DNA from 2 places in the Streptomyces sp. NPDC056061 genome. Region 2 is predicted to be linked to the other one. Evidence: riboswitches for the same ligand, from Rfam matches in the RefSeq annotation. Region 2 holds a riboswitch; the other holds the start of a gene.

Region 1 (10,650 bases), on a different contig from region 2:
TCCGAAGCGGTTCGGTTTCCCCCTGTGGGGCGGGCTGTGGCAGGACGATGCCGGGGACTTTTCGGGGGATTTCGCGTCTGTCCCAGGGAGGTTCCAGGGACTTCCCGCCGCGTGGGCGGGGAAGGCCCTGACAGCGCTGAAAGATAGAAACGCGCTGGTCAGAGCCTATTTCCTCAGCACTCGATGATGTTGACCGCGAGACCTCCGCGCGCCGTCTCCTTGTACTTCACGCTCATGTCCGCGCCCGTCTCCTTCATGGTCTTGATGACCTTGTCGAGGGAGACCTTGTGACTGCCGTCGCCGCGCAGCGCCATCTTCGCCGCGGTGACGGCCTTGACCGCGGCCATGCCGTTGCGCTCGATGCACGGGATCTGGACGAGACCCCCGACCGGGTCGCAGGTGAGACCGAGGTTGTGCTCCATGCCGATCTCGGCGGCGTTTTCGACCTGCTCGGCGCTGCCGCCGAGGACCTCGGCCAGTGCGCCCGCCGCCATGGAGCAGGCGGAGCCGACCTCGCCCTGGCAGCCGACCTCCGCGCCGGAGATGGAGGCGTTCTCCTTGAAGAGCATGCCGATGGCCCCGGCGGCCAGGAGGAAGCGGACCACGCCGTCCTCCTTCTCCGCCTCGGTGGCACCGCCGGCCGCGAAGTTCATGTAGTAGTGCAGCACCGCCGGGATGATGCCCGCGGCGCCGTTGGTCGGCGCGGTCACGACGCGGCCGCCCGCCGCGTTCTCCTCGTTGACCGCCATGGCGTAGAGGGTGATCCACTCCATCGCGTGGGCCTGCGGGTCGCCCTCGGCGCGCAGCTGGCGGGCGGTGGTGGCGGCGCGGCGACGGACCTTGAGCCCGCCGGGCAGGATGCCCTCGCGGGACATGCCGCGCGCGACGCACGCCTGCATGACCCGCCAGATGTCCAGCAACCCGGAGCGGATCTCGTCCTCGGTGCGCCATGCCTTCTCGTTCTCCAGCATCAGCGAGGAGATGGACAGGCCGGTCTCCCGGGAGAGCCGCAGCAGTTCGTCGCCGGTGCGGAAGGGGTGCTTCAGCACAGTGTCGTCGAGGACGATCCGGTCCTCGCCGACCGCGTCCTCGTCGACGACGAAGCCGCCGCCGACCGAGTAGTAGGTCTTCTCCAGCAGCAGGGCGCCGTCGCGGTCGAAGGCGGCGATCGTCATGCCGTTGGCGTGGTAGGGAAGCGCCTTGCGGCGGTGCAGGACCAACTGTTCGTCGGCGTCGAAGTCGATCTCGTGCATGCCGAGCAGGTTGATCCGGCCGGTGGTGCGGATGTGCTCCACCCGGTCGTCGGCGGACTCCACGTCGACGGTGCGGGGCGACTCGCCCTCCAGGCCGAGCAGGACGGCCTTGGGGGTGCCGTGGCCGTGCCCGGTCGCCCCGAGCGAGCCGTACAGCTCCGCGCGTATCGAGGCGGTATGGGCGATCAGGCCCTCGTTCTTCAGCCGACGCGCGAACATACGTGCGGCGCGCATCGGGCCGACCGTATGGGAGCTGGACGGGCCGATGCCGATCGAGAACAGGTCGAAGACCGAGATGGCCACGGGTGACTCCTCAGGGGGTTGGTAGACGCCGTTGTCTGCCGGGTGGTGCGGGGACGGGCCGGTGGGCCGGGCGTGCGGGGGGCAAGGGATGGGGCACCGCACTCACCGACCAGTGTGCGCGATGCCCCGTCCGAAGGATGGCGGACCGTGTCCATTCTGTGCCGGATTGCTCCGGTCTGCTTTCCGGAGAGTGTCGATTTTCTCCCGGATGACCCCGGGTGTTCTCCGGATCGCTGCGGTGCGGACGCGTCCCAGGGGCTGTCGTGCGGACGCGTCCCCGAGGCCGCCGTGTGGACGCGTCCGCAACAGCCGCCGTGCGGACGCGTCCAGGAGACCGCCGTGTGCGCGGTCTCCGCCGGATCAGCCCAGGCCGGGGTAGAGCGGGAACTTCTCGGCCAGGGCGACGACCCGGGCCTTCAGCGCGTCCGCGTCGTAGGACGGCTTGAGCACGGCCGCGATGATCTCCGCGACCTCGGTGAAGTCCTCGGTGCCGAAACCGCGGGTCGCCAGGGCCGGTGTGCCGATCCGCAGGCCCGAGGTGACCATCGGCGGCCGCGGGTCGTTCGGGACGGCGTTCCGGTTGACCGTGATGCCGATCTCGTGCAGCCGGTCCTCGGCCTGCTGGCCGTCCAGCTCGGAGTCGCGCAGGTCGACGAGGACCAGGTGCACGTCCGTGCCGCCGGACAGCACGGAGACGCCTGCCTCGGCGACGTCCGGCTGGACCAGGCGCTCGGCGAGGATGCGGGCGCCGTCCAGGGTGCGCTGCTGGCGCTCCTTGAACTCCTCGGTCGCCGCGACCTTGAACGAGACGGCCTTGGCCGCGATCACGTGCTCCAGCGGACCACCCTGCTGCCCCGGGAAGACCGCCGAGTTGATCTTCTTGGCCAGCTCCTGCGTCGACAGGATGACGCCACCGCGCGGACCGCCCAGGGTCTTGTGCGTGGTGGTCGTGACGACGTGGGCGTGCGGCACCGGGTTCGGGTGCAGGCCCGCCGCCACCAGCCCGGCGAAGTGCGCCATGTCGACCATCAGGTACGCGCCGACCTCGTCCGCGATGCGGCGGAAGGCGGCGAAGTCCAGCTGACGCGGGTACGCGGACCAGCCGGCGACGATCAGCTTCGGCTTGCTCTCCTTGGCCAGGCGCTCGACCTCGGCCATGTCCACGAGCCCGCTGTCGTCGACGTGGTACGGAACCACGTTGTACAGCTTGCCGGAGAAGTTGATCTTCATGCCGTGGGTCAGGTGACCACCGTGGGCCAGGTTCAGGCCCATGATCGTGTCGCCCGGCTTCAGCAGCGCGAACATCGCCGCGGCGTTGGCCTGCGCACCGGAGTGCGGCTGGACGTTCGCGGCCTCGGCGCCGAACAGCGCCTTGATCCGGTCGATGGCGATCTGCTCGACGACGTCGACGTGCTCGCAGCCGCCGTAGTAGCGGCGGCCGGGGTAGCCCTCGGCGTACTTGTTGGTGAGGACGGAGCCCTGGGCCTCCATGACCGCTACCGGAGCGAAGTTCTCCGAGGCGATCATCTCGAGGGTGGACTGCTGTCGGTGGAGCTCGGCGTCGACGGCGGCGGCGACGTCCGGGTCCAGGTCGTGGAGGGATGAGTTGAGAAGCGACATCAGGTGGTCCCTTGGGGTCTTTAGTTGCCGGAGAACTCGGTGTACTCGTCGGCGGAGAGCAGGTCCTCGGGCTCCTCCGCGACACGTACCTTGAACAGCCAGCCGCCCTCGAAGGGAGCGGAGTTCACCAGCGACGGATCGTCCACGACGTCCTGGTTCGCGGCGGTGATCTCGCCCGTCACCGGCGAGTACAGATCGCTCACCGACTTGGTCGACTCCAGCTCGCCACAGGTCTCGCCCGCGGTCACCGTGTCGCCGACGGCGGGGAGCTGCGCGTAGACGACGTCGCCGAGCGCGTTGGCGGCGAACTCGGTGATGCCGATCGTGGCCACGCCGTCCTCGACGGCCGACAGCCACTCGTGCTCCTTGCTGTAACGCAGCTGCTGGGGGTTGCTCATGACCTGAATTCTCCTGTACGTGGGGGAGTGCTGATGAACGGTGGTCTTACGGTGTGAGACGAGACTGCGTCACTTTTGCGGCGTACGGATGTCGATCTCCGGCTCCGGCGCGGCCTGCGGGGCCCGTGGGTGCCGTCGTCACTTCCGACGCCCGTGGCGCGGATGTCGCTGTGACGCTTGTGAAGACGTCACTTCCGACGCTTGTAGAACGGCAGGGACACGACCTCGAGCGGCTCGTGGTTGCCCCGGATGTCCACGCCGACGCCCTCGGTGCCGGGGGCGGCGTACGCGGCGTCCACGTACGCGATCGCGATCGGCTTGCCCAGGGTGGGGGACGGGGCGCCCGAGGTGACCTCGCCGACGACCTCGCCCCCGGCCACCACGGAGTAGCCGGCCCGCGGGACCCGGCGGCCCTCGGCGATCAGCCCGACCAGCTTGCGGGGCGGGGCGGTCTCGGCGCGCTCGGCGGCGGCCACCAGCGCCTCGCGGCCGACGAAGCCGCCGTCCTTCTCGAACTTCACGACCCGGCCGAACCCGGCGTCGAACGGGGTCAGCTCGGTGGTCAGCTCGTGGCCGTAGAGGGGCATGCCCGCCTCCAGGCGCAGCGTGTCCCGGCACGAGAGGCCGCACGGGACCAGGCCGTGCCCGGCGCCCGCCTCGGTGAGGGCCTTCCACAGCCGCTCGGCGTGCTCGGGGGCGACGAACAGCTCGAAGCCGTCCTCGCCGGTGTAGCCGGTCCGGGCGATCAGCGCGGGGATCCCGGCGACCGTGCCCGGCAGACCGGCGTAGTACTTCAGACCGTCCAGGTCGGCGTCGGTGACCGAGGCGAGGATGGCGGGGGACTCGGGGCCCTGGACGGCGAGCAGCGCGTACGCGTCGCGGTCGTCGCGCACCTCGGCGTCGAAACCCTCGGCCCGGGCGGTCAGCGCGTCCAGCACGATCTGGGCGTTGCCCGCGTTGGCGACGACCATGTACTCGGGGGCCTCGGCCTCTCCCAGCCGGTAGACGATCAGGTCGTCCAGGATGCCGCCGTCCTCGGCGCAGATCATCGTGTAGCGGGCGCGGCCGGCGGCGACGGTGCCGATGTTGCCGACCAGGGCGTAGTCGAGGAAGTCCGCGGCCTGCGGGCCGGTGACGGTGATCTCGCCCATGTGGGACAGGTCGAAGAGACCGGCCCGGGTACGGACCGCCTGGTGCTCCTCGCGCTCGCTGCCGTACCGCAGCGGCATGTCCCAGCCCGCGAAGTCGGTCATGGTCGCGCCCAGCGAACGGTGCAGGGCATCGAGTGCGGTCTGGCGGGGTGCGGTGCTCATGAATGTGGCTCCCGGGGCATGACGACGAGGACGAACCCTCCCCATCTGTCATCGGAACCTGAGAGGTTCGCCGAGAGCCCCCGAAGGGTTCGGCTTGCACCTTGGGTGGAGCCGCGAAGCGGCCCGCTTTTCAGATCTGCCTCATCCGCGCGGTACGGGGCCTGAGAGATTCAAGGGAGGAACTTGCTCCTTCGGCGCCCGGCACATGCAGTGACCGGAACTCTCCCGCGCGGATTCAAACGGCCGTTATGCAGTTGGCCGGGTCATCATCGCACGCATCGCGCCGGAGCGGGGCGTCGGTCCCGGACGGAAATCGGCAGGTGGTCCCTTACCGGATCCGGCGGCGTGGACGGTTGTGCCGCATTACCTTTTCTTTACACTTCGATGCATGGGTGGACACCCGGCAGGGGGAGCGCGATGACGTTACGGCGGTATGCGGCGAGCCCGGGGCCCGTTGGCGCGATGCCCGCACAGCCGGGGGGACCGGCCGCGGAATCGTTCGACCGGCCCCCGCCCGTCGTGCGCGACCTGCGGCGGGGCGGCGGGCGGGAGCCGCACTCCCTGCGCTTCGCCGTGGGCGACGTGGTGGTGGTCTCCGGCCTCCCCGGCAGCGGCAAGTCGACACTGATCCGGCGGGTGGCCACGGTCCGCGCCGTCGACTCCCAGGACACCCGGGACCGCTGGGCGCGGCTGATGCCCCGCCCGCTGCCCTACGCCCTCTACCGCCCGCTCGTCCGCCTCGCCCACTACGCGGGGCTGTGGAAGTGCCTGTGCTCCGGCGAGTCCGTCGTCGTCCACGACTGCGGAACCCAGGCATGGGTACGCAGTTGGCTGGCCCGCCACGCGCGGCGACGGGGCCGGGCCCTCCATCTGCTCCTGCTGGACGTCACGCCGCAGACCGCGCGGGAGGGGCAGCGGGAACGCGGCCGGGGCGTCTCCGGGTACGCGTTCGCCCGGCACCGCAGGGCCGTCGGCAGGCTGCTGCGGGACGCCGGGGACGGACTGCCGCCGCCCGGCTGCGCCTCGGTGGTGCTGCTGGACCGGGAGGCGGCCGGGCTGTTGCGCCGGATCGCCTTCGCGCAGGTTCCGCCAGGCCCCGGAGGTCCGCCCGGGACGGACGCCCCGTCCCCGCCCCCGACGGGCGGCGGCGTCGCGGTGTCCGGCGACTGCTCCGCCGCCCGCCGTGGACGAGGTCGCTAACCTTCTGCCAACAGGCTCGGACGAGAAGGGAAAGCAGTGGACGTTCCGGCACAGGTCCAGCCCCATCCGCAGCACGGATGGCCGGCCAACGAGCTCGAAGAGGTGCTGATGGCCTCGGTGGGTGTGGCGGAGGCCGGCGGGCGCCTCGTCGAGGTACTCGGACGCAGTCAGGTCTGGGTGCCCCTGCCGAACGGCGGTGGTCCCGAATCAACCGACCTCGACCTGCCGACGCTGGAGATCGACGGCGCCGCGTTCGTCCCCGTGTACAGCTCCGAGCAGCAGTTCCTCAGCTGTGTCGGCGACCGGATGTCCTTCGCCGTCGCACCCGCCCGCGACTTCGCCCGCGGCCTGCCCCCGCAGCTCGGCATCGCCGTGAACCCCGGCGGCGCGGTCGGGATGCCGCTGCCGCCGCCCGCCGTGGCCGAGCTCTGCCGCGCCGGGCGCACCCCGCTCGACGGGCCCGCGAGCGGCGGCCGGGTCCGCCTGTACGAACCGGACTGGCAGGAGGAACCCATCGACTTCCTCTCCGCCGCGGCCGGTGAGTTCGAGGAGAGCGGCGTCGTGATCACCGCCCGCCGGGCGCTGGCCAGCGTCGAGGGCGCCGAGCCCGCCCTCTTCGTCGGCGTCGAGCTGTCCGACCGGGACGGCACCGTCCAGAGCGCCCCGATGGACGCGCTGGGCCGGGCACTGGGCCGCGTGGCGGTGCCCTGGCCGGTCAATCTGGTCCTGCTCGACGTGGCCCAGGATCCGGTCGGCGACTGGATGCGGGAGAAGCTCCGCCCGTTCTACCGGCGCGGGGAGCGGTAGCCGGGCCCGGAACGGTGGCACGGGCACGGGCGCGCGGACCGTGCCGCGGGCGGCCGGGGCGGGGCACCGTACCGGCCCGAGGCGTCAAGTCGGTGTCAGCACCGGCACCTAAGCTGGTTTGATGGCGGGTGCCACGGCATCCGCCGCACCCGTGTGCCCCGGGAGCGGCGCGCCGGCACAGTGGAACGAGGAGGGGCGGGACCAGGTGAGAGCGTCAGGCACCGCGGCGGCCGGACAGGTCGAGCACATGCTGCGCCAGGTGACGCCCGGACGCTACGACGCGTACGAGGCGCTGCTCCAGGCCCTCGCGGACGGCCGCATCTGGATGCTCCTCTGGCACGGCCGGGCCGGTTCGCCCGATGCCCAGTACGGGAACATGGAGATCGACGGCCTCGGCTACGCCCCCTGCGTGACCTCCGCCCAGGAGCTCTCGGCCAGCGGCTGGAACCGGTCCCACGAAGTGGTCACCGGCCGTGACATCGCCCGCGCCCTGTTCCCCGACCGCTGGGGGATCTGGATCAACCCGCACGCTCCGGGCGGTGGGGTCGGCATCCCCTGGCTGGACCTGCGCCGGATCGCCACCGGCCTCGACCGGATGCCCGCCGGTCCGCTCCGCCTCACCGAGCCGGCCATCGAGATTCCGCAGTTCTACGCGCTGCTGGCGCAGAACGCCCATCGCACCCCCGCGATCCGTTCGCTGCGCCGCGTCTGGGTGCAGCCCGCCCTCGGCACGGCGTACCTCGCCATCGGCCTCGATCTGTACGACACCAGCCGGCCCTCCGTCGACGCGGTGCGCGCGATGATGCGGCAGTCGGTCGGGGCGGTCCCGGAGGGGCTGCCCGTCTCCACCGTCGCGATGTCCGACGAGTACGACCCCGTCGCGATGTGGCTGCGCGCCAACTCCCGCCCGTTCTACGACCGCGAGGCCCACGCCCCGGCGCCCGGGTACGGCTACCCGCCGTCCCCCGGCGCGTACTGAGCCCGCCGGGACGCGCCCCGGGCCTGCGGGACCCCCCGTCCTGCGGGACACGCCCCGGTTTCTTCGGCCGGCCCTTACGGCTGCCACAAGGCCCCTTGCCCGGCGGGACGTTGCGCCGGTCGCGGCACCCGGAACGCGATCACGGGTCGATGATGCCCGGATCGGGTGCCACACGGCCCGCATGTCGGGTATCTCCGTGCTGGTGCCGTTGGGCGATGAAAGCGAAACATATGTGGTTCGGCGTCCTGTTGAACCTCAAGTGACCTGTGTTCGACGGGCGTTCACGCGCGTCCGGATAACGGAACACACCGGACCGCATCACGGTTAGGCATCCATTCGCCTGTCGGTATGGCTACGTCGCGCGCCCGCAATGAAGACTCCCGCAGCAAGGGCGTCTTGCCGCCTCCGCGTACGACTGACTGATCCGCGCCGCCACAGCGGCCAGTTCGGCCCGGCCACCGCCGGTTGAGAGGGGTCCTTGCCACGATGACGGCACCACTGCACGAGCCGACCACGGAAGCGGATCCGCAGACGACCGGTGGTCCCGCGGCCGACTCCGGGGCGAAGAAGGTCGAGGGCCGGTCCCTCAAGCAGATCGCCTGGAACCGCCTCAAGCAGGACAAGGTCGCTCTGACGGGTGGCATCGTTGTCCTCGTCCTGATCGCGGTGGCGATCTTCGCGCCGCTGATCGTCGGCCTGCTGGGGCACCCGCCCAACGACTTCCACCAGGACAAGCTCGATCCGCTGACCAACCTGCCCACGGGGTCGCTGGGCGGCATGAGCAGCGACTTCCTCTTCGGCGTCGAGCCCAACAAGGGCCGGGATGTCTTCAGCCGGATCGTCTACGGGGCCCGGATCTCGCTGCTGGTGGCCTTCCTGGCCGCAGTGGTCGCCGTGGCCCTCGGCACCCTCTTCGGGATCGTCGCCGGCTACTTCGGCGGCTGGATCGACGCGGTGATCAGCCGGGTGATGGACGTGCTGCTCTCCTTCCCGCAGCTGCTCTTCATCATCTCCCTGGTCTCGGTCCTGCCCGACGACCTGCTGGGCCTCACCGGCAGCGGGGTGCGGATCGCCGTACTCGTCGCCGTCATCGGCTTCTTCGGCTGGCCCTATGTGGGACGCATCGTCCGGGGCCAGACGCTGTCGCTGCGCGAACGCGAGTACGTGGAGGCCGCGCGGAGCCTCGGCGGCGGGCGCGGACACATCCTCTTCCGCGAACTGCTGCCGAACCTCGTGGCGCCGATCACCGTCTACGCGACGCTCATGATCCCCACCAACATCCTCACCGAAGCGGCGCTGAGCTTCCTCGGCGCCGGTGTCCGGCCGCCGACGGCTTCCTGGGGCGGCATGCTGCGGGACGCCCTGGAGACGTACGAGCACGACCCGATGTTCATGGTCTTCCCCGGTGTGACGATCTTCATCACGGTACTGGCCTTCAACCTCTTCGGGGACGGGCTGCGCGACGCCCTGGACCCCAAGGGGACCCGATAGCCCACGACTTGCCCCTGCCGCACTGTCAGGTGGCTCTTCCCATGGTTCTCCGGCAAGCAACGGCCTGGGACCTCGATCTCGGAGGTTGCGAGAAAATGTCCACAGTTTCCACGAAACGACGGCTCACCGCTGGTGCGGCCCTCGTGGTCGCGGCGCTGATGACCACCACGGCGTGCGGCGGCGACGGCGACAGCGGCGACAGCAAGGCGAAGGCCGCCGGCTACAACGCGGCGTTCAACAAGATCGCCAACCCGTCCGCCAAAAAGGGCGGAACGCTGAAGATGGTCGGCAAGCAGGACCTGGACTCCGCCGACCCGCAGCGTGCCTACTACGGCATGGCGTGGGACTTCATGCGCTTCTACACCCGCCAGCTGGTCACGTACGACACCAAGCCGGGCGTCGCCTCCACCAAGCTGGTCGGCGACCTCGCCACCGGTCCCGGCGTGATCACGGACGGCGGCAAGACGTACACCTACAAGCTGCGCGAGGGGCTCACCTGGGAGGACGGCTCCAAGCTGACCTCCAAGGACGTCAAGTACGGCATCGAGCGCGTCTGGGCGACGGACACCATCACCGGTGGCCCGCAGTACCTGAAGCAGACGCTGGACCCGAAGGGCGAGTACAAGGGCCCGTACAAGGACTCGTCCCCGGACAAGCTCGGCCTGAAGGCGATCGAGACGCCCGACGACAACACCATCATCTTCAAGCTGCCCAAGCCCAACGGTGACTTCGAGCAGTTCCTCGCCATGCCGTCCGGCTCGCCGGTGAAGGCGTCGGAGGACACCAAGGCCAAGTACACCCAGCGGCCGTTCTCCTCGGGCCCGTACAAGTTCGAGTCGTACAAGCCGAACAAGAGCATCGTCCTGGTCCGCAACGACAAGTGGCAGAAGTCCTCGGACCCGGTCCGCGCCGCGCTCCCGGACAAGATCACCGTGACGATCTCCGCCAACCTGGAGGAGAACGACAAGAAGCTGATGGAGGGCGACTACGACGTCGACCTCAACGGCACCGGCATGACCCAGTCCGGCCGGGTCACCGCCATCCAGAAGCACAAGGACAGCGTCGACAACATGCAGACGTCCTTCGTCCGCTACGTCGCGCTCGTCCACACCGCGAAGCCGCTCGACGACGTGCACTGCCGCAAGGCGGTCTTCTACGCCACGGACTTCGCCGCCCTGCAGCAGACCCGCGGTGGCGAGATCGCCGGTGGCGGGATCGCCAACAGCACCCTCCCGGCCTCCATCAAGGGTCACAGCGACTACGACCCGTACGGCGTCCTCGCCCGC
Region 2 (10,650 bases):
GAGTAAAGTCCCCGGCAAGAGCTGCGCCGTTGACGACGAATCAACAGAAACACCGCATAATAAAGTCTTGATACCGCCTTGTCGGCAATAGCAGCGACGGCTAGTGGAAACACTGCGTGAACACGTGTCGTATAAACTTCGCTGACGAGGCAGAGAGTTGACGCACCGGCCCGGTCCCGGCCCCCTCTGGCCCCGTATGCCGACAGCGCCGTCTGCACCCGCCCACGCATCACCGTGTCTCCCAAGTGAGAGGCGACCCACCATGCCGCTGCACGTACCCCCGGCTCCCGCGCCCGCTCTGCGCAGCGTTCTCGCGGCACTCGGTTCACCCACCGCAGTCCGCGAGGCCCGTACTCCCGCCCTCCGGTCCGCCCAGGGATCGCTGAGCCCCGAACTGCCGCTCCCGGTCCACGCGCTGGACCGGATCGGACCGGACGGCCTCGCACCCGCCACCCGGCTCGCCGCCTGGCGGTTCCTGATCCGCGACTCGGAGCGGTCCGTCGCGGCGGCGGACACCATGCTCACCCCGGACGGCTGGGCCTTCTCGCACTTCTTCGAGGGGCCGTACATTGCCTCGACCGAACTCGCCCTGCGCCAGGCCGAGGCGGTGACACCCTCCTACCAGCCGCGCCTGCTGTCCATTCCGGCGCTCTACATGCTGGCGCTGTGGCTGCACGCCGACACCGAGGCCGACGCCTGCGGCGGTTCGCTCGCCGCCGCCGATCTGCTGGTGCCGCTGGCACCCGCGCCGCCGGGCATCGCGGCACACCGCGCCCACCGGGTCGCCGATCTGCTCCGTCTGATGACCCTCCGCATCGCCCCGGGTCCCGGCCCGCTGCTCGGCTCACCGGCCTGACGCCGTTCGCGTCCGCGCACCGCACATGTCCGTGCCCCGCCCCGCGAGAGAGACGTGGCGGGGCACGGACATGTGGGGAGGCGCACGTCCCGCCCGTCCGGACTAGCCCGGTCCGGCCACCCCGAACCACCCGAAGGGGCGGTGCAGTTGCGGTGAACCATCCGGCCGGGTGACGCGTCATCGGAGTAAGGAGAAGTGCTGCTGCGAAATACCTGCGGAACGGCGGCCGTAGGGCAACACTGGGACCAGACCTACCGACACGGGGGAGCGGCCATGAACGCCTCATCAAGCCGCAGGACATTCACTTCGACGCAGCGGAAGAACCCATCCATGTGCCAGCACCAGCCACCTTGCCCGACCGCCGACTCAGCCGACCGGGAAGCCGCCCGCCTGATGGCGCACCACCCGGAACAGGGATGGAGTCTGCTGTGCAACGGCGTCCTGCTCTTCGAGGACACCGGTGAGCTGCTCCCGGACGGGCAGATCATCGCCCCGCACCGGTCTCCTGCGGGCGACCCGGTGATGAACGCCGCCTGATCGCGGCCGGTACGAACGGGGGCCGGCCCGGAGAACCCTCCGCACCGGCCCCGACGCATGACCTGTCACACCCTGCCGTTCACACGTCAGTTGTCGTACTCGTCCAACGGCGGGCAGGAGCAGACGAGATTGCGGTCGCCGAAGGCGCCGTCGATCCGGCGCACCGGCGGCCAGTACTTGTCGGCGGCCGTGACGCCGGCCGGGAAGACCGCCGTCTCACGGCTGTAGCCGTGCTCCCACTCCCCGCCCAGCGTCGCCGCCGTGTGCGGAGCGTTGCGCAGCGGGTTGTCGTCCGCACTCCACTCGCCGGACGCCACCTTCTCGATCTCCCCGCGGATGGCGATCATCGTGTCGCAGAAGCGGTCGAGTTCCGCGAGGTCCTCGCTCTCGGTCGGCTCGATCATCAGCGTCCCGGCAACCGGGAACGACATGGTCGGCGCGTGGAAGCCGTAGTCGATGAGCCGCTTGGCGACGTCGTCGACGCTGACGCCGATGGCCTTGGAGAGCGGCCGCAGGTCCACGATGCACTCGTGCGCGACCAGCCCCGCGGGGCCGGTGTAGAGGATCGGGAAGTGCGGTTCGAGCCGCTTGGCGATGTAGTTGGCGGCCAGCACGGCGACCTGCGTCGCCCGCTTCAGGCCCTCGCCGCCCATCAGGCGCACGTACGACCAGGAGATGGGCAGGATGCCGGCCGAACCCCACGGAGCTGCCGAGATCGGTCCGACTCCGGTGTCGGGGCCCGCCGAGGGCTGCAGCGGGTGGTTGGGCAGGTACGGAGCCAGGTGCGCGCGCACGCCGACCGGGCCGACGCCGGGACCGCCGCCGCCGTGCGGGATGCAGAAGGTCTTGTGCAGGTTCAGGTGCGAGACGTCGCCGCCGAACCTGCCCGGCCTCGCGAGGCCGACCAGCGCGTTGAGGTTGGCGCCGTCGACGTACACCTGACCGCCCGCGTCGTGCACCTCGGCGCAGATGTCCGCGACGTGCTCCTCGAAGACGCCGTGCGTCGACGGGTACGTGATCATGAGCACGGCGAGCTCGTCGCGGTGCTTCTCGATCTTGGCGCGCAGGTCCTCGACGTCGACCGTGCCGTCCTCGGCGGTCTTCACCACGACGACCTTCATGCCCGCCATCACGGCGCTCGCCGCGTTGGTGCCGTGCGCGGAGGACGGGATGAGGCAGATGGTCCGCTGCTCGTCCCCGTTGGCCCGGTGGTAGGCGCGGACGGCCAGGAGGCCGGCGAACTCGCCCTGCGAGCCTGCGTTCGGCTGGATGGACACCGCGTCGTACCCGGTGACCTCGGCGAGGCGCTCCTCCAGCTCACGGATGAGGGTGAGGAAGCCCTGTGCCTGCTCGGCCGGGGCGAAGGGGTGCAGCGCGCCGAACTCGGGCCAGGTGATCGACTCCATCTCGGTGGTGGCGTTCAGCTTCATGGTGCAGGAGCCGAGCGGGATCATGCCGCGGTCCAGTGCGTAGTCCCGGTCGGCGAGCCTGCGCAGGTAGCGGAGCATGGCCGTCTCGGAGCGGTGCTGGTGGAAGACCGGGTGGGTGAGGATCTCGTCGGTGCGCAGCAGGTTCCCCGGCAGCGCATCGGCGGTCGCGGCGTCCAGCGCGTCGATGTCGCCGTCGGCACCGAAGGCGGCCCAGACTGCGGCGATCTGCGTACGCGTGGTGGTCTCGTCGCAGGCGAGGGAGACCTGGTCGGCGTCGACGAGCCGCAGGTTGACACCGCGCTCGCGGGCGTCGGCCACGACGGCGGCGGCCTTCCCCGGCACCCGCACGGTGAGGGTGTCGAAGTAGCTGCCGGTCACGACGTCGGCGCCGGAGGCGCGCAGGCCCTCGGCGAGGACCGCCGCGTAGCGGTGGGTGCGGCGGGCGATCGTCCGCAACCCGTCCGGGCCGTGGTAGACGGCGTACATCCCGGCCATGACGGCGAGCAGCACCTGCGCGGTGCAGATGTTGCTGGTGGCCTTCTCACGGCGGATGTGCTGCTCGCGGGTCTGCAGGGCGAGCCGGTACGCCTTGTTGCCGTCCGCGTCGACGGAGACGCCGACGAGGCGGCCGGGCAGGCTGCGGGCGAACTTCTCGCGCACGGCCATGAAGCCGGCGTGCGGTCCGCCGAAGCCCATCGGGACGCCGAAGCGCTGTGTGGTGCCGACCGCGATGTCGGCGCCCAGGTCTCCGGGCGAGGTGAGCAGGGTGAGGGCCAGCAGGTCGGCGGCGACGGTGACGACGGCGCCCATCTCGTGGGCCTGCTTGATGACGGGGCGGATGTCGCGCACCGTCCCGGAGGCGCCCGGGTACTGCACCAGGACGCCGAAGACGCCGCGCTCGGCGATCTCGGCGGGGATGCCGTCCGTGAGATCGGCGACGACGACCTCCACGCCGGTCGGCTCGGCACGGGTCCCGATGACGGCGATCGTCTGCGGCAGGGTGTCGGAGTCGACGAGGAAGACGCCGTTCTTCACCTTGCCGACCCGCCGCGACAGCGCCATCGCCTCGGCGGCGGCGGTGCCCTCGTCGAGCAGGGAGGCGCCGGAGGTCGGCAGCCCGGTCAGCTCGGCGACCATCGTCTGGAAGTTGAGCAGCGCCTCCAGGCGGCCCTGCGAGATCTCCGGCTGGTACGGCGTGTAGGCCGTGTACCAGGCCGGGTTCTCCATGACGTTGCGGAGGATCACCGGCGGGGTGAAGGTGCCGTAGTAGCCGAGCCCGATCATCGGGGCCAGCACCTCGTTGCGGTCTGCCAGGGCGCGCAGCTCGGCGAGGACCTCGGCCTCGGTGCGGGCGCCCGGCAGCCCGAGGGCCTCGGCGCTCTTGATGACGTCGGGCACCGCGGCCGCGGTCAGCTCGTCCAGCGATCCGTATCCGACCTGGGCGAGCATCTTCGACTGCGCCTCGGCGTCCGGACCGATGTGGCGCTGCTCGAACGGAATGCCCTGCTCCAGCTGGGAGAGCGGAGTGCGACGGGGGGTCATGGTGGAGGCCTCCTGGTCTGTCACGACCTGCGAGGGGCACCCCGGCGCGGGTGCCCGAACGGCCTCCCCCTCTGTCATCTCGACCTGAGAGCTTCACCGGCGCACGCTGCGGAGCACCGGCTTTCACCGTCGGTGAGGATGGGAACCGCATCGGCGCTCGGCCGCACGGAACCCGCCCTGCTTTCCAGAGTGACCTCGTCCGTGCGGTACAGGGGCCTGAGAGATTCCGGGGAGGATTTGCTCCTTCGGCGCCTTCGGATCGGTTCCAAAGGCTCTCCCGCACGGGGTCAGCGGCCGTAACCAGCCTACCAGCGGGGGTCGTGGCGGAATTCTCGAGTGGCCGATCCCCCGGTTGTGCATTTCTGTAGTGCTTGTGGAGTAGCCGCGACCAGTGGGAGGGACCGTGCAGACCGACATCGATCCGCGCAGCCTGATCGGCCGCAAGGCGTTCGACCGCAAGGGCACCAAGATCGGAACCGTGGACGAGGTGTACCTCGACGATGCGACCGGGGTGCCCGAGTGGGCTGCCGTGCGCACCGGTCTCTTCAGCCGGGACGCTTTCGTCCCGCTGGAACCCAGCGAGCTCGTCGAGGACACCCTCCGCGTCCCGTTCGACCGTGCTCTGATCAAGGACGCGCCGGACTTCGGTGTCGGCCGTCATCTCTCGCCGGAACAGGAGCTCCAGCTGTACCGGCACTACGGTCTGGATTCCCTTCCCGAGGAGACCGCACCGGACAGGGACTTCGGCAGGCTGGCCGGCCAGGAGGAATAGTCCACGGGGTTCCGCACCAGGGGCAGCGGCTCGGACGGCCGCAGCTCCGGGTCGTCCATCCGGAACGTGCGCACCCGACCCGGCACCGACCCGGGTTCCTCGAACCGCACGGTGACCCGGCCGACGCCGCTGCCCTGGACCCAGCCGTGACCGAAGACGTCGTGGTGCACGTCGTGTCCGGCCGGCCACTGCCGGGCGGCGAGCCGCTCGGCGGTCTCGCGCTCGGCCCGGTCCGCTTCCGCGGTCGCCGTCCCGTCCGTCTCCTCGTCGGCCACCTCGGCCGCGCCCTCGGCCCCGGCCCTCGCGTCGGCGGCCTGCGCGAACAGATCCTCCTGCGTGTAGTCGGCCAGGCCCGTGACACCCACGCCCAGGAGCCGGACGCCCCCCGTGGTGTCCACGGCCTCCAGGAGCCGTGCGGCGGCCTCCCGGACCACCCCGGGGTCGTCCGTGGGCCCACGGAGCGTCTCCGACCTCGTGAGCGTGGAGAAGTCGTACCGACGCACCTTCAGCACCACCGTCCGCCCGGACCTCCCCGCCTCGCGCAGCCGCCGCACACATCGGTCGGCCAGCCGCTCCACCTCCGTCCTGACCCGCACCCGGTCGTGCAGGTCCATGTCGAAGGTGTCCTCGACGGAGACGGATTTCGCGTCCCGCTCGGCCACGACGGGCCGGTCGTCGTGGCCGAGCGCCATGCGGTGCAGCGAGCTGCCGTGCGCCTTGCCGATCAGGCGCACGAGCTCCGCCTCACCCGCGCGTACGAGATCGTCGACCGTCGTCATTCCGGCGCGGCGCAGATGGTCGGCCGTGGCGGGCCCGACGCCGGGGATGGTCCGTACGGGCATGGGCGCGAGCAGCTCCCGTTCCGTCCCGGGCTCGATGAGCCTGAGACCGTTCGGCTTCGCCTCCTCCGACGCGATCTTGGCCAGCATCTTGGAACCCGCGAGTCCGACCGAGCCCGTGAGCCCGGTCACGGCCGCGATGACCGCGCGCAGCTCCTCCCCGATCGCCAGCGCGGAGGCCCGGTCGTCGGCCGTCCCGCCGGCCTCCAGGTCGACGAACGCCTCGTCCAGGCTGAGCGGCTCCACCAGCGGGGAGAGCCGCCCCAGCAGTTCCATGACCTGGTCGCTCACCGCACGGTACAGATGGAAGCGCGGCACCAGATAGGCCGCGTTGGGCGCCAAGCGTCGTGCCTGCGCCATGGGCATCGCCGAGTGCACTCCGAAGCGACGGGCCTCGTAGGACGCGGTGGCGACCACACCGCGTGGCCCCAGTCCTCCCACCACGACCGGTTTGCCGCGCAGGCTCGGCTTCGCCGCCTGCTCCGCGGAGGCGTAGAAGGCATCCATGTCCAGGTGGAGGATGGTGGGCGCGGCTCTCACATCAATCGATGCTGCCCCATGGCACTGACAATCGCCGCGCCCGCCCTGCCGATCAGCCGGCGCGGTTCCGCCGCCGGGCGAGCTCGTCGCCGGGGTTGTTCCCGATCAGCGTCTCGCCGGTGTCCACCCGCTCGCCGTGCAGCTGGGACAGTGCGGCATCGACGTCGTGCCACACCACGCCCACGGCGATGCCGAAGACGCCCTGACCCCCCTGGAGCAGGCTGACGACCTCGTCGGGCGACGAGCACTCGTAAACCGTCGCGCCGTCGCTCATCAGCGTCATCCGTTCCAGGTCCTGGAACCCGCGGGCCCGCAGGTGCTGGACCGTGGTGCGGATGTTCTGGAGGGCGACGCCCGTGTCCAGAAAGCGCTTCACGATCTTCAGCAGGACGACGTCCCGGAAGCTGTAGAGCCGCTGCGTGCCCGATCCGTACGCCGGACGCACACTAGGCTCCACCAGCCCCGTGCGCGCCCAGTAGTCGAGTTGCCGGTAGGTGATCCCGGCGGCCGCGCAGGCCGTCGGTCCCCGATATCCGATGCCGTCGGCCGATGCCATGCCGTCCCCCGCCACCACAGCCGGTTGAACCGATTGCCCGATGGTGCGGTCGGCCGTACTCCCCTGCTGCGGGTACGGCCCACCGACTGCCGTACCGTCGCCGCTGCTTCTCACGCCGACCTCCGTCCTTGACCTGCCATCTCGAAGGTAGGCAGTCACCCGGAGTGCGTCAACGATCGCCACACTCGGCACGCCGAGTGATAATCACCCCAAGGGTGGTTTCCCGTGCCGCGCGAGCGGGAAAGGCTTGCCGGATGCGGGGCCGTCGTCCCCTCGGCACAGCTACTGGCTGTTGGTTCCGAAGTCCTCCGGTGAGATCTGGTCGAGGAACTCGCGGAACTTCTCCACCTCGTCCTCCTGCTCGTCCGGAATGGCGATGCCCGCGTCGTCGAGCACCCCGTCACTGCCGTAGATCGGCGTTCCGGTCCTCAGCGCGAGGGCTATGGCGTCGGACGGGCGCGCACTCACCTCGACCCCGCTGGCGAAGACCAGCTCCGCATAGAAGACCCCTTCCCGCAGATCCGTGATGCGGACCTCGGTGAGCTCCTGGCCGACGGCCTGGAGCACGTCCTTGAAGAGGTCATGAGTCAGCGGCCTGGCCGGAGCCATGCCTTGCTGGGCGAAGGCGATGGCGGTCGCCTCACCAGGACCGATCCAGATCGGGAGGAACCGGTCGCCTCCCACTTCACGCAGGAGCACGATCGGTTGATTGGAGGGCATTTCCACCCGGACACCCACAACGTCGAGCTCGTTCACACAGCAACCCTAGGACCTGCTCGGCAGGTTTGGATAGTCGGGCACCGGCGCGATCAGTGGAACCGGACTCCCAGCGCCGTCTGCACGAAGGCGGAATGAAGCCTCACGGACAGCTCGGCGAGCTCCTTCGCGGTGGCCTCCGCATGTGCTCTGGTCTGCGGGTTCCGATGCCGGCGCAGAGGTGCGACGACCTGCTCGATGAGTCCGGCCTCGCGGTCCGCGGCCGCCCTCATGGCGCGCAGATGACGCGGTTCGAGGCCGAACCTGCCGAGATCCGCCACGAGCCTGGCCACGGTCACCGCCTCGGCGTCGTAGCCGCCCCCGGCAGCCGGGGCGAGCAGGCCGTACGACTCCCACTCGTCGAGATCGCTCTCACTGACCTCGGCCGCCGCGAGCAGCTCGGCACGACCGATCCGTGCCGCGGTGCGCCGCCCCGGCTCCCCGGCCCTGCCGCCGTCGGTAAGGTCCCGCGGACCACCGCCGGACGGCAGCGCGGACTGTTCGCCGCGGGCCAGCGCATCGAGATGCTCACGGATGACCTTCAGCGGAAGGTAGTGGTCCCGCTGCATCCGGAGCACCTGGGAGAGCCGCTCCACATCGGCCGCACGGAACTTGCGGTAGCCGGAGGGGGTTCGCTGCGGTTCGACGAGCCCCTCGGCCTCCAGGAAGCGGATCTTGGAGATCGTGACCTCGGGGAACTCGTCCCGCAGCTGCAGGAGCACCGTACCGATGCTCATGGGGCGGTCGTCGGCGGTGGCGGTGCCGTTTCCGGCACCGCCCGTCGGTGTTCTCAGCATGGACCTTCCCTGACGGGTCAGATGCCCCGCTGGCTCGCGTAGAAGACCAGCCGGTACTTGCCGATCTGCACTTCGTCGCCGTTGGACAGCCCGACGGAATCGATGCTCTCCCGGTTGACGTAGGTCCCGTTCAGGCTCCCCACGTCAGCGACGGTGAAGCTGCCGTCGGGGCCGCGGCGGAACTCCACATGCCGACGCGACACGGTCACGTCGTCGAGGAAGATGTCGCTCTGCGGGTGGCGACCGGCCGTGGTCAGCTCGCCGTCCAGCAGGAAGCGGCTCCCGGAGTTCGGACCGCGTCGCACCACCAGGAGGGCCGAACCGGGCGGAAGGGCCTCGACCGCGGCCTGCGCCTCGGGCGAGAGGGACGGCAGGGCCGTCTGCCCGGTGGTCTCCGCGTCGTACGCCTCCAGGCCGGAGATGGAGATGGTCGAGGTCGTCTCCGAGGCACGCTCGGGGATTCCGCCCTTCAGCGGCGCACCGCATTGGGAGCAGAAACGACCGTCCTCGGCATTGCGGTGCCCGCACCTCGTGCAGACCGGCATGGACGAACCCTCCTGCCTCGGGGCGAACCCTCCACCCGTACCTGAGGTTGACGGTTCTCCGAAACCTATGCGCCCGGCACCGGCGGGGTCAACGGACGACGCGCCGGAAGCGCCCCCACCCGAACCGGACATCTCGTCGCGGAAGAGCGGGCGCTGCGTGCCCTCCTCCTCCGCCTGGCCGTGGCGCGGTGCGCGATGGCGGGCAGCTTCATCGCGAGCGCTCTTGCCGAACAACTTTCCAAACAACTTCACGGGCGATTCCCCTTGACCGAAATAGACCCGCCCGTGGGGCAGGACGAACCCTGAACGAACACACCTGCCGACCCGGACACCCTCACAACGTCCGTATCCACTCGACAGTTTCCATCACGCGTCGCCAATACGATGCGGCGACCCCCCGCAACCTCTTGCCCGTGTTCTCGGACCCCTCCGTGCCGCGGACTCACGGGGACGACGACCGAGCGTAGTCAGGCCGCTCCGCGGGTCGCAAGACGTCCACGACGATGTCGTCGACCTGTTCCACATGCACGGTGGCCTGCTCCTTCTCCAGTGTCTGAACCACACCGCCGGGGATGTTCAGCGCAGGTTCCAGGTCCTGGGGCTTCCCGATCACCTTGAACACATACGGTGCGGTGATCTTACGGCCGTCGACCTTGACGTTGCCTCCTTCACCGGCGAAGTACGTGTTGGCCACCACTCTCACGCCATTGACCTCGATGGCCTCGGCACCCGCCGCACGCAGCTCCTGGAGCGCGTCGAGCAGCATGTCCGCCTTGACCCCGTCGCCCGGGTCGTCGACGGTGAGCGTGATTCCCGGCCCGTGCGCCGCCACGGTACCCGCGAGAACACCGAGTTGCCGTTCCTTCTCCACGGTCTGCTTGCGAGCCTCCTCGGCCTGGTCGGAGCTGTTCTCCAGCTCCGTGCGCTGGGCGTCGAGGCGCTGCTTCTCGTCCTCCAGCCGCTGCGTGCGGTCGTCCAGCTCGTCGAGGATGCGCACGAGGTCCTCCTGGCGGGCGCCGCGCAGCGCGCTGTTGTCGCTGGTGGAACGGACCTGGATGGCCAGCCCGAGTCCCAGGACGAACAGCAGCAGTGCGACGACGAGTTGGGCCCGTGTCACGCGCGGCGGCCACAGTCCGGCGATCAGCCGCTGGCGCCCCGTCATCTCCTCGGCGGAACCGGCCGGCCGCTCTTCGGCCGCCTCGCCCTCGTGCGGAAGTTCTTCGTTGCTCATCGGTGTCAGGCCCTGAAGACGTGTCGGCGGATGGCCGCGGCGTTGGAGAAGATCCGGATCCCGAGCACGACCACCACACCGGTGGAGAGCTGCGCTCCGACGCCCAGCTTGTCGCCCAGGAACACGATCAGCGCGGCCACCACGACGTTCGACAGGAAGGAGACGACGAAGACCTTGTCGACGAAGATTCCGTCGAGCATGGCGCGCAGGCCGCCGAAGACCGCGTCGAGGGCAGCGACGACGGCGATC

What was found. A riboswitch is a leader RNA that binds a small molecule or an ion and turns the genes downstream of it on or off. The one in region 2 is predicted to bind glycine.
Region 1: it holds a riboswitch for glycine, as region 2 does, so the genes downstream of both, gcvT (glycine cleavage system aminomethyltransferase GcvT) here and gcvP (aminomethyl-transferring glycine dehydrogenase) in region 2, are expected to answer to the same signal.

The regions. Positions count from the first base shown of each region.
Region 1 covers NZ_JBHJWQ010000001.1:772,327-782,976, forward strand. Annotated here, with positions in the region: gene ACFC79_RS03320 (L-serine ammonia-lyase) at 174-1,556, opposite strand; gene glyA (serine hydroxymethyltransferase) at 1,917-3,176, opposite strand; gene gcvH (glycine cleavage system protein GcvH) at 3,197-3,574, opposite strand; gene gcvT (glycine cleavage system aminomethyltransferase GcvT) at 3,763-4,887, opposite strand; glycine riboswitch at 5,028-5,125, opposite strand; gene ACFC79_RS03340 (AAA family ATPase) at 5,305-6,087, shown strand; gene ACFC79_RS03345 (enhanced serine sensitivity protein SseB) at 6,124-6,894, shown strand; gene ACFC79_RS03350 (enhanced serine sensitivity protein SseB C-terminal domain-containing protein) at 7,100-7,873, shown strand; gene ACFC79_RS03355 (ABC transporter permease) at 8,360-9,364, shown strand; gene ACFC79_RS03360 (ABC transporter substrate-binding protein) at 9,460-10,650, shown strand, end outside.
Region 2 covers NZ_JBHJWQ010000038.1:4,521-15,170, reverse strand. Annotated here, with positions in the region: gene ACFC79_RS33585 (hypothetical protein) at 263-856, shown strand; gene ACFC79_RS33580 (DUF5999 family protein) at 1,187-1,393, shown strand; gene gcvP (aminomethyl-transferring glycine dehydrogenase) at 1,480-4,365, opposite strand; glycine riboswitch at 4,560-4,655, opposite strand; gene ACFC79_RS33570 (PRC-barrel domain-containing protein) at 4,769-5,137, shown strand; gene ACFC79_RS33565 (DNA polymerase IV) at 5,062-6,516, opposite strand; gene ACFC79_RS33560 (MerR family transcriptional regulator) at 6,569-7,186, opposite strand; gene ACFC79_RS33555 (bifunctional nuclease family protein) at 7,355-7,828, opposite strand; gene ACFC79_RS33550 (MerR family transcriptional regulator) at 7,882-8,625, opposite strand; gene ACFC79_RS33545 (FHA domain-containing protein) at 8,643-9,422, opposite strand; gene ACFC79_RS33540 (DUF881 domain-containing protein) at 9,613-10,401, opposite strand; gene ACFC79_RS33535 (small basic family protein) at 10,407-10,650, opposite strand, start outside.